2 regions of the Bacillus sp. LR_5 genome follow, and region 2 is predicted to be linked to the other one. Evidence: riboswitches for the same ligand, from Rfam matches in the RefSeq annotation. Region 2 holds a riboswitch; the other holds the start of a gene.
The links. A riboswitch is a leader RNA that binds a small molecule or an ion and turns the genes downstream of it on or off. The one in region 2 is predicted to bind preQ1.

Region 1: another riboswitch for preQ1. It lies ahead of queC (7-cyano-7-deazaguanine synthase QueC); the one in region 2 lies ahead of queC (7-cyano-7-deazaguanine synthase QueC).

What each region holds. Positions count from the first base shown of each region.
Region 1 covers NZ_JAVAXX010000036.1:12,671-16,583, forward strand. Annotated here, with positions in the region: gene RAC86_RS10545 (YkvI family membrane protein) at 1-811, shown strand, start outside; PreQ1 riboswitch class I at 953-997, shown strand; gene queC (7-cyano-7-deazaguanine synthase QueC) at 1,126-1,785, shown strand; gene queD (6-carboxytetrahydropterin synthase QueD) at 1,778-2,227, shown strand; gene queE (7-carboxy-7-deazaguanine synthase QueE) at 2,220-2,951, shown strand; gene queF (preQ(1) synthase) at 2,969-3,466, shown strand; gene ykvP (spore protein YkvP) at 3,859-3,913, shown strand, end outside.
Region 2 covers NZ_JAVAXX010000233.1:1,565-5,477, reverse strand. Annotated here, with positions in the region: gene RAC86_RS29275 (YkvI family membrane protein) at 151-1,194, shown strand; PreQ1 riboswitch class I at 1,333-1,377, shown strand; gene queC (7-cyano-7-deazaguanine synthase QueC) at 1,508-2,167, shown strand; gene queD (6-carboxytetrahydropterin synthase QueD) at 2,160-2,609, shown strand; gene queE (7-carboxy-7-deazaguanine synthase QueE) at 2,602-3,333, shown strand; gene queF (preQ(1) synthase) at 3,351-3,848, shown strand.

The DNA.
Region 1 (3,913 bases), on a different contig from region 2:
GTTCGGTGCGACAGCTGGGCGGATTATCAATGTGTTTATGCTGTTTGTTCTCCTCGGTGTCACATCTGTTATGCTTTCTGGGGCAGGGGCGCTTTTTGAGGAGCAGCTGGGGATGTCTGCTCAGATTGGGATGCTGATTACAATCGGATTGAGCTTAATTGTGATGACTAAAGGGGTAAAAGGCATTTTCGGTGTCAATGTGTTTGTTGTTCCTCTTTTGATCATCTTTTCTATGATTGTGGTGGCCGACTCTTTTATTTTCAGCGAGTCGCGGAACGCAGCTCAGTGGGTCTGGCCACATCGCTGGGACTGGCTGTTGTCAGCGGTTTCTTACGGCGCTTTGAATTTATCGCTTGCCCAAGCGGTTTTGGTTCCACTGGCGAATGAAATGCCATCGGAAAAGGTGATAAAAAAAGGCGCTTTAGTTGGAGGCACGATGCTGACGATTGTGCTGTCCGCGAGTTTTCTGTCATTGTCGACACTCCCGGATGTATTTTTGTATGATATACCGATGGCTCAAGTGGTTTATCTCTTTGCGCGATCTGTCCATTTGATTTATTTGCTCATTATTTTCGGTGAAGTGTTCACATCAGTTATCGGCAATCTATATGGGTTGGAAAAACAAGTGCAGAGCTTTCTGCCAATGAAAAGCAAATATATCTTTGCAGCCATTATGATTACGGCTTATATCACGAGCCAAATTGGATACGGAAAGCTGATTTCAACGATTTATCCTTTGTTTGGCTATGTGAGTTTGGCCTTCATAGGCGCCCTGATTTGCAAAAAGTCTCCCCGGCGGCGCAGTTTGTAACATACATATATAATGAAGCGAGCCGTCATTGCAGAACGATGCTTGAACGGAAAGCTAGGGGCTGACTTTTTTTATTGTCAAGAAAAACAACATTATGGTAAGATAGCAGAAGTGAAAAATTGAAGAAAATCCGTACGATATGCGGGAGAGGTTCTAGCTACACCCTCTATAAAAAACTAAGGACGAGCTGTATCCTTGGATACGGCCTTTTTTATGTTTTTCTAGAGCACCTTCCGAAAAGGTGTTTTTTTGTGTAAATCAGCTGTAGCGATGTCTCTCGCCGAAAGTTTTTATTGCGGAGAAGGAGAGGAATCATGAAAAAAGAAAAAGCAATTGTCGTATTTAGCGGCGGTCAAGACAGCACCACATGCTTACTGTGGGCTCTAAAGGAATTCGAAGAAGTCGAAACGGTGACTTTTCATTACAATCAGCGTCATTCGCAGGAAATTGAAGTGGCAAAATCCATTGCAGAAAAGCTTGGTGTGAAAAACCATTTGCTCGATATGTCACTTTTAAATCAGCTTGCACCGAATGCTCTGACAAGAAATGATATTGATATAGAAGTAAAAGACGGCGAACTGCCATCCACATTTGTTCCGGGCCGCAATTTGGTATTCTTATCTTTTGCGTCTATTCTGGCATACCAAATTGGCGCGCGCCACATTATTACAGGAGTTTGCGAGACAGACTTCAGCGGTTATCCTGACTGCCGTGATGAATTCGTGAAATCTTGCAATGTAACAGTAAACTTGGCGATGGAGAAGCCGTTTGTGATTCATACGCCTCTCATGTGGCTGAATAAGGCAGAAACGTGGAAGCTTGCAGATGAGCTTGACGCGCTTGATTTTGTAAAAAACAACACGCTGACATGTTATAACGGCATCATCGCAGCCGGCTGCGGCGAATGTCCGGCATGCCACCTTCGTTCAAAAGGGTATGAAGAGTATATGGCGATGAAAGGAGAGCGTGCATAAATTGTTATCTCAAATTTATCCGCAGGCCCAGCATCCTTATTCATTTGAATTGAATAAGGACATGCACCTCTCAGCTGCTCATTTTATCCCTCGGGAAAGTGCTGGAGCGTGCAGCAGGGTTCACGGGCACACGTATACCGTAAATATAACAGTTGCCGGCGACGAACTTGACGATTCCGGCTTCCTTGTCAATTTCAGCGTACTCAAAAAACTGGTGCACGGAAACTATGATCATACGCTTTTAAATGATCATGAAGATTTTTCTCAGGACGACCGGTATTCGCTGCCGACAACTGAAGTCGTGGCGAAAACGATTTATGACAACGTACAGGCTTATTTAGACACATTGGAGAATAAGCCGAGCTGTGTACAGGTGTTTGTCCGTGAAACACCGACAAGTTACTGTGTCTACCGTCCGAAAAAGGGTGGTTTGAATGGCTAAAGGAATTCCTGTATTAGAAATATTCGGCCCGACGATTCAAGGAGAAGGCATGGTGATCGGACAGAAAACGATGTTCGTCCGTACAGCCGGCTGTGACTATTCCTGCAGCTGGTGTGACTCCGCCTTCACTTGGGACGGGTCTGCTAAAAAAGATATTCGCTGGCTGACGGCTGAGGAGATTTTTGCAGAGCTTAAGGACATTGGCGGAGACGCGTTTTCCCACGTGACGATCTCAGGCGGCAACCCGGCCCTGTTAAAGCAGCTGGATGCTTTTATCGAACTGCTGAAGGAAAATAACATCCGTGCAGCGCTCGAAACCCAGGGGACCGTTTATCAGGATTGGTTTACGCTGATTGATGATCTGACAATTTCTCCAAAACCGCCAAGCTCAAAAATGGTGACAAACTTTCAAAAGCTTGATCACATTTTGACTTCACTTAAAGAGAATAACAGACAGCATGCTTGCAGCTTGAAGGTAGTCATTTTTAATGATGAAGATCTGGAGTTTGCCAAAACGGTGCACAAACGTTACCCGGGAATCCCGTTTTATTTACAAGTCGGTAATGATGATGTGCATACGACAGATGATCAGTCACTGATTGCACATTTGCTTGGAAAATATGAAGCGCTTGTTGATAAGGTAGCTGTCGACGCGGAGCTGAATCTGGTCAGAGTGCTTCCGCAGCTCCACACCCTGTTATGGGGCAACAAACGCGGAGTATAATAGAAAGGAAGATAAATATGACGACAAGAAAAGAATCAGAATTAGAAGGTGTCACACTGCTTGGCAACCAAGGAACAAATTATTTGTTTGAATATGCGCCGGACGTGCTGGAATCCTTCCCGAATAAACATGTAAACCGTGATTACTTTGTAAAATTCAACTGTCCTGAGTTCACATCTTTATGCCCGAAAACAGGACAGCCTGACTTTGCAACAATCTACATCAGCTACATTCCTGATGAAAAAATGGTTGAAAGCAAATCATTAAAGCTGTATCTGTTCAGCTTCAGAAACCATGGTGACTTCCACGAAGACTGCATGAACATCATCATGAATGACTTGATCGAATTAATGGACCCGCGCTACATTGAAGTATGGGGCAAATTCACGCCAAGAGGCGGAATTTCCATTGACCCGTACACAAATTACGGAAAACCGGGCACGAAGTATGAGAAAATGGCCGAATACCGTATGATGAACCATGACTTGTATCCGGAGACGATTGATAATCGTTAATGAGAAGTCAACAAAATTAGGTAAGGTCACACTTGAAAATGGTTCATTTTATGGGGGAACGTGTGACTTTTATGCAATGAAAAATTGATCGTTCAGAAGTTATTTAAGGCGTACAAATGTGTACGTCTTTTTCTTTTTATGCACAAAAATAAACTATTAACTACGTCAGAAGGCTAGTCAAATCAAAGAAAAAGTGTTTTGTAAATCGCTTGCTTTTTCTGTGCTGGCGAGAGAAACGATTCATTTTCATTCTCTTACAATTTCATTTTGCAGGAAGCTATCACGTTATCTCGCACTTGAACATTTTTTATAGACTGGTACCGCGACAAATTATTTTACTTATACATACCAATAAAGTAGACATTAAAAGGTGAAAGAGAGGGCGAAAATGTGTGAAAATTCTTTTCCTCGAGAGTCATCCCATGTGGCTCTATGGTTTACCGAATG
Region 2 (3,913 bases):
CTGACCATCTTTGACTTTCAAGCCTTTTGCACAACATTTTTTAATTTGTTACAAAGTAAAACATGTTTTCTTCGTCTTTTCAAGGAACTTGTCTCATAGGTTATAAAAAGGCATCTATGGACAAAACTGCGGTTCGTTCGGAGGGGAGAAATGGAACAATCAAAAGGGTCTGCAAGTCAGCTTGCTTTTGTGTATGTCGGCACAGTAGTCGGAGCTGGATTTGCGACTGGCAGAGAAATTGTTGAGTTTTTTCTGAAGTTCGGCTGGTTCGGTTTATTCGGCATTCTCGTCAGCGGCGGAATGTTTACGTTTCTGGGCGCCAAGCTGATGATCATTTCAAAGCGAATCAATGCCAAGTCATATCAAGAAATGAACATCTTTTTGTTCGGGGCGGCGGCTGGGCGAATTATCAATGTATTTATGCTGTTTGTTCTCCTCGGAGTTACATCTGTCATGCTTTCAGGAGCAGGGGCGCTTTTTGAGGAACAATTGGGGATGTCCGCTCAGATTGGGATGCTTATTACAATCGGTCTGAGCTTAATTGTGATGACTAGAGGAGTAAAAGGCATTTTCGGTGTCAATGTGTTTGTTGTTCCCCTTTTAATCCTCTTTTCAATGATTGTAGTGGCCGACTCTTTTATATTCAGCGAATCACGAAACGCAGCTCAGTGGGTCTGGCCGCATCGCTGGGATTGGCTGTTATCAGCTGTTTCTTACGGGGCTTTGAATTTATCGCTTGCCCAAGCGGTTTTGGTTCCGCTGGCGAATGAAATGTCATCGGAGAAAGTGATCAAAAAAGGCGCTTTAATCGGAGGCACGATGCTGACGATTGTGCTGTCCGCGAGTTTTCTGTCTTTGTCAACTCTTCCGGATGTATTTTTGTATGATATACCGATGGCACAAGTGGTTTATCTCTTTGCACGATCTGTCCATTTGATTTATTTACTCATTATTTTCGGAGAAGTGTTCACATCAGTTATTGGTAATCTATATGGATTAGAAAAACAAGTGCAAAGCTTTCTTCCAGTGAAAAGCAAATATATCTTTGCGGCCATTATGATCACGGCTTATATTACGAGCCAAATAGGGTACGGCAGGCTTATTTCAACGATTTATCCCTTGTTTGGCTATGTGAGCCTGGCCTTCATAGGCGCTTTGCTTTGCAAAAAAGCTCCTCGGCGGCGCAGTTTATAAATATATATAATGAAACGAACCGTCACTATAGAGCGATAATTGATCTAGGAACCGGGGACTGACTTTTTTATTGTCAAGAAAAACAACATTATGGTAAGATAGCAGAAGTGAAAAAATTGAAGAAAATCCGTGAGATATGCGGGAGAGGTTCTAGCTACACCCTCTATAAAAAACTAAGGACGAGCTGTATCCTTGGATACGGCCTTTTTTATGTTTTTCTAGAGCACCTTCCGAAAAAAGGTGTTTTTTTTGCGTGAATTAGCTGTAGCGATGTCTCTCGCCGGCGTTTTTATTGCGGAGAAGGAGAGGAATCATGAAAAAAGAAAAAGCAATTGTCGTATTTAGCGGCGGCCAAGACAGCACAACATGCTTACTGTGGGCCTTAAAAGAATTCGAAGAAGTCGAAACGGTGACTTTTCATTATAATCAGCGACATTCGCAGGAAATTGAAGTGGCAAAATCCATTGCGGAAAAGCTTGGTGTGAAAAATCATTTGCTTGATATGTCACTTTTAAATCAGCTTGCACCGAATGCCCTGACTAGAAATGATATTGAGATAGAAGTAAAAGACGGCGAACTGCCATCCACATTCGTTCCAGGCCGCAATTTGGTATTCTTATCCTTTGCCTCTATCCTGGCTTACCAAATTGGCGCGCGCCACATTATTACAGGAGTTTGCGAGACAGACTTCAGCGGTTACCCTGATTGCCGTGATGAATTCGTGAAATCTTGCAATGTAACGGTAAATCTGGCGATGGAGAAGCCGTTTGTGATCCACACGCCTCTCATGTGGCTCAATAAGGCGGAAACGTGGAAGCTTGCAGATGAGCTTGGCGCGCTGGATTTTGTGAAAAACAACACGCTGACATGCTATAACGGCATCATCGCAGACGGCTGCGGCGAATGTCCGGCATGTCACCTTCGTTCAAAAGGTTATGAAGAATATATGGTGATGAAAGGAGAGCGTGCATAAATTGTTATCTCAAATTTATCCGCAGGCCCAGCATCCTTATTCGTTTGAACTGAATAAGGACATGCATATCTCAGCCGCTCATTTTATCCCTCGGGAAAGTGCGGGAGCGTGCAGCAGGGTTCACGGGCATACGTATACCGTAAATATAACCGTTGCCGGCGACGAACTTGACGATTCAGGCTTTCTTGTCAATTTCAGCGTACTCAAAAAACTGGTGCACGGAAACTATGATCACACGCTATTAAATGATCATGAAGATTTTTCTCAGGACGACCGGTATTCGCTGCCGACAACTGAAGTCGTGGCGAAAACGATTTATGACAACGTACAGGCTTATTTAGACACTTTGGAGAATAAGCCGACCTGTGTACAGGTGTTTGTCCGTGAAACACCGACAAGCTACTGTGTCTACCGTCCGAAAAAGGGTGGTTTGAATGGCTAAAGGAATTCCTGTATTAGAAATTTTCGGCCCGACGATTCAAGGAGAAGGCATGGTGATCGGACAGAAAACGATGTTCGTCCGGACAGCCGGCTGCGATTATTCCTGCAGCTGGTGTGACTCCGCTTTCACTTGGGATGGGTCTGCTAAAAAAGATATTCGCTGGATGACGGCGGAGGAGATTTTTGCGGAGCTTAAGGACATTGGGGGAGACGCGTTTTCTCATGTGACGATCTCAGGCGGTAACCCGGCTCTGTTAAAACAGCTGGATGCTTTTATTGAACTGCTGAAGGAAAATAACATCCGTGCAGCGCTTGAAACTCAAGGGACCGTTTATCAGGATTGGTTTACGCTGATTGATGACCTGACAATTTCTCCAAAACCGCCAAGCTCAAAAATGGTAACGAACTTTCAAAAGCTTGACCACATTTTAACTTCACTTCAAGAGAATGATAGACAGCATGCTGTCAGCTTGAAGGTTGTCATCTTTAATGATGAAGATCTGGAATTTGCCAAAACTGTGCACAAGCGGTATCCGGGAATCCCGTTTTATTTACAAGTCGGAAATGATGACGTGCATACGACAGATGATCAGTCACTGATTGCACATTTGCTTGGGAAATATGAAGCGCTTGTTGATAAGGTAGCTGTCGATGCGGAGCTGAATCTCGTCAGAGTGCTCCCGCAGCTGCACACCCTGTTATGGGGCAACAAACGCGGAGTATAATAGAAAGGAAGATGAACATGACGACAAGAAAAGAATCAGAATTAGAAGGTGTAACATTGCTAGGCAACCAAGGTACAAATTATTTGTTCGAATATGCACCGGACGTGCTGGAATCCTTCCCGAATAAACATGTAAACCGTGACTACTTTGTAAAATTCAATTGTCCGGAATTCACATCTTTATGTCCTAAAACAGGCCAGCCAGACTTTGCGACAATCTACATCAGCTACATTCCTGATGAAAAAATGGTTGAAAGCAAATCATTAAAGCTGTATCTATTCAGCTTCAGAAACCATGGTGACTTCCACGAGGACTGCATGAATATCATCATGAATGACTTGATTGAATTAATGGACCCGCGCTACATTGAAGTATGGGGCAAATTCACGCCAAGAGGCGGAATTTCCATTGACCCGTACACAAACTACGGAAAGCCTGGCACGAAGTATGAGAAAATGGCCGAATACCGTATGATGAACCATGATTTGTATCCGGAGACAATTGATAATCGTTAATTATTCCGTTGTGTGATACGGAGTGTGAAACGAAGTGGAGTCACAGTAAAATCCGAACATTCAGC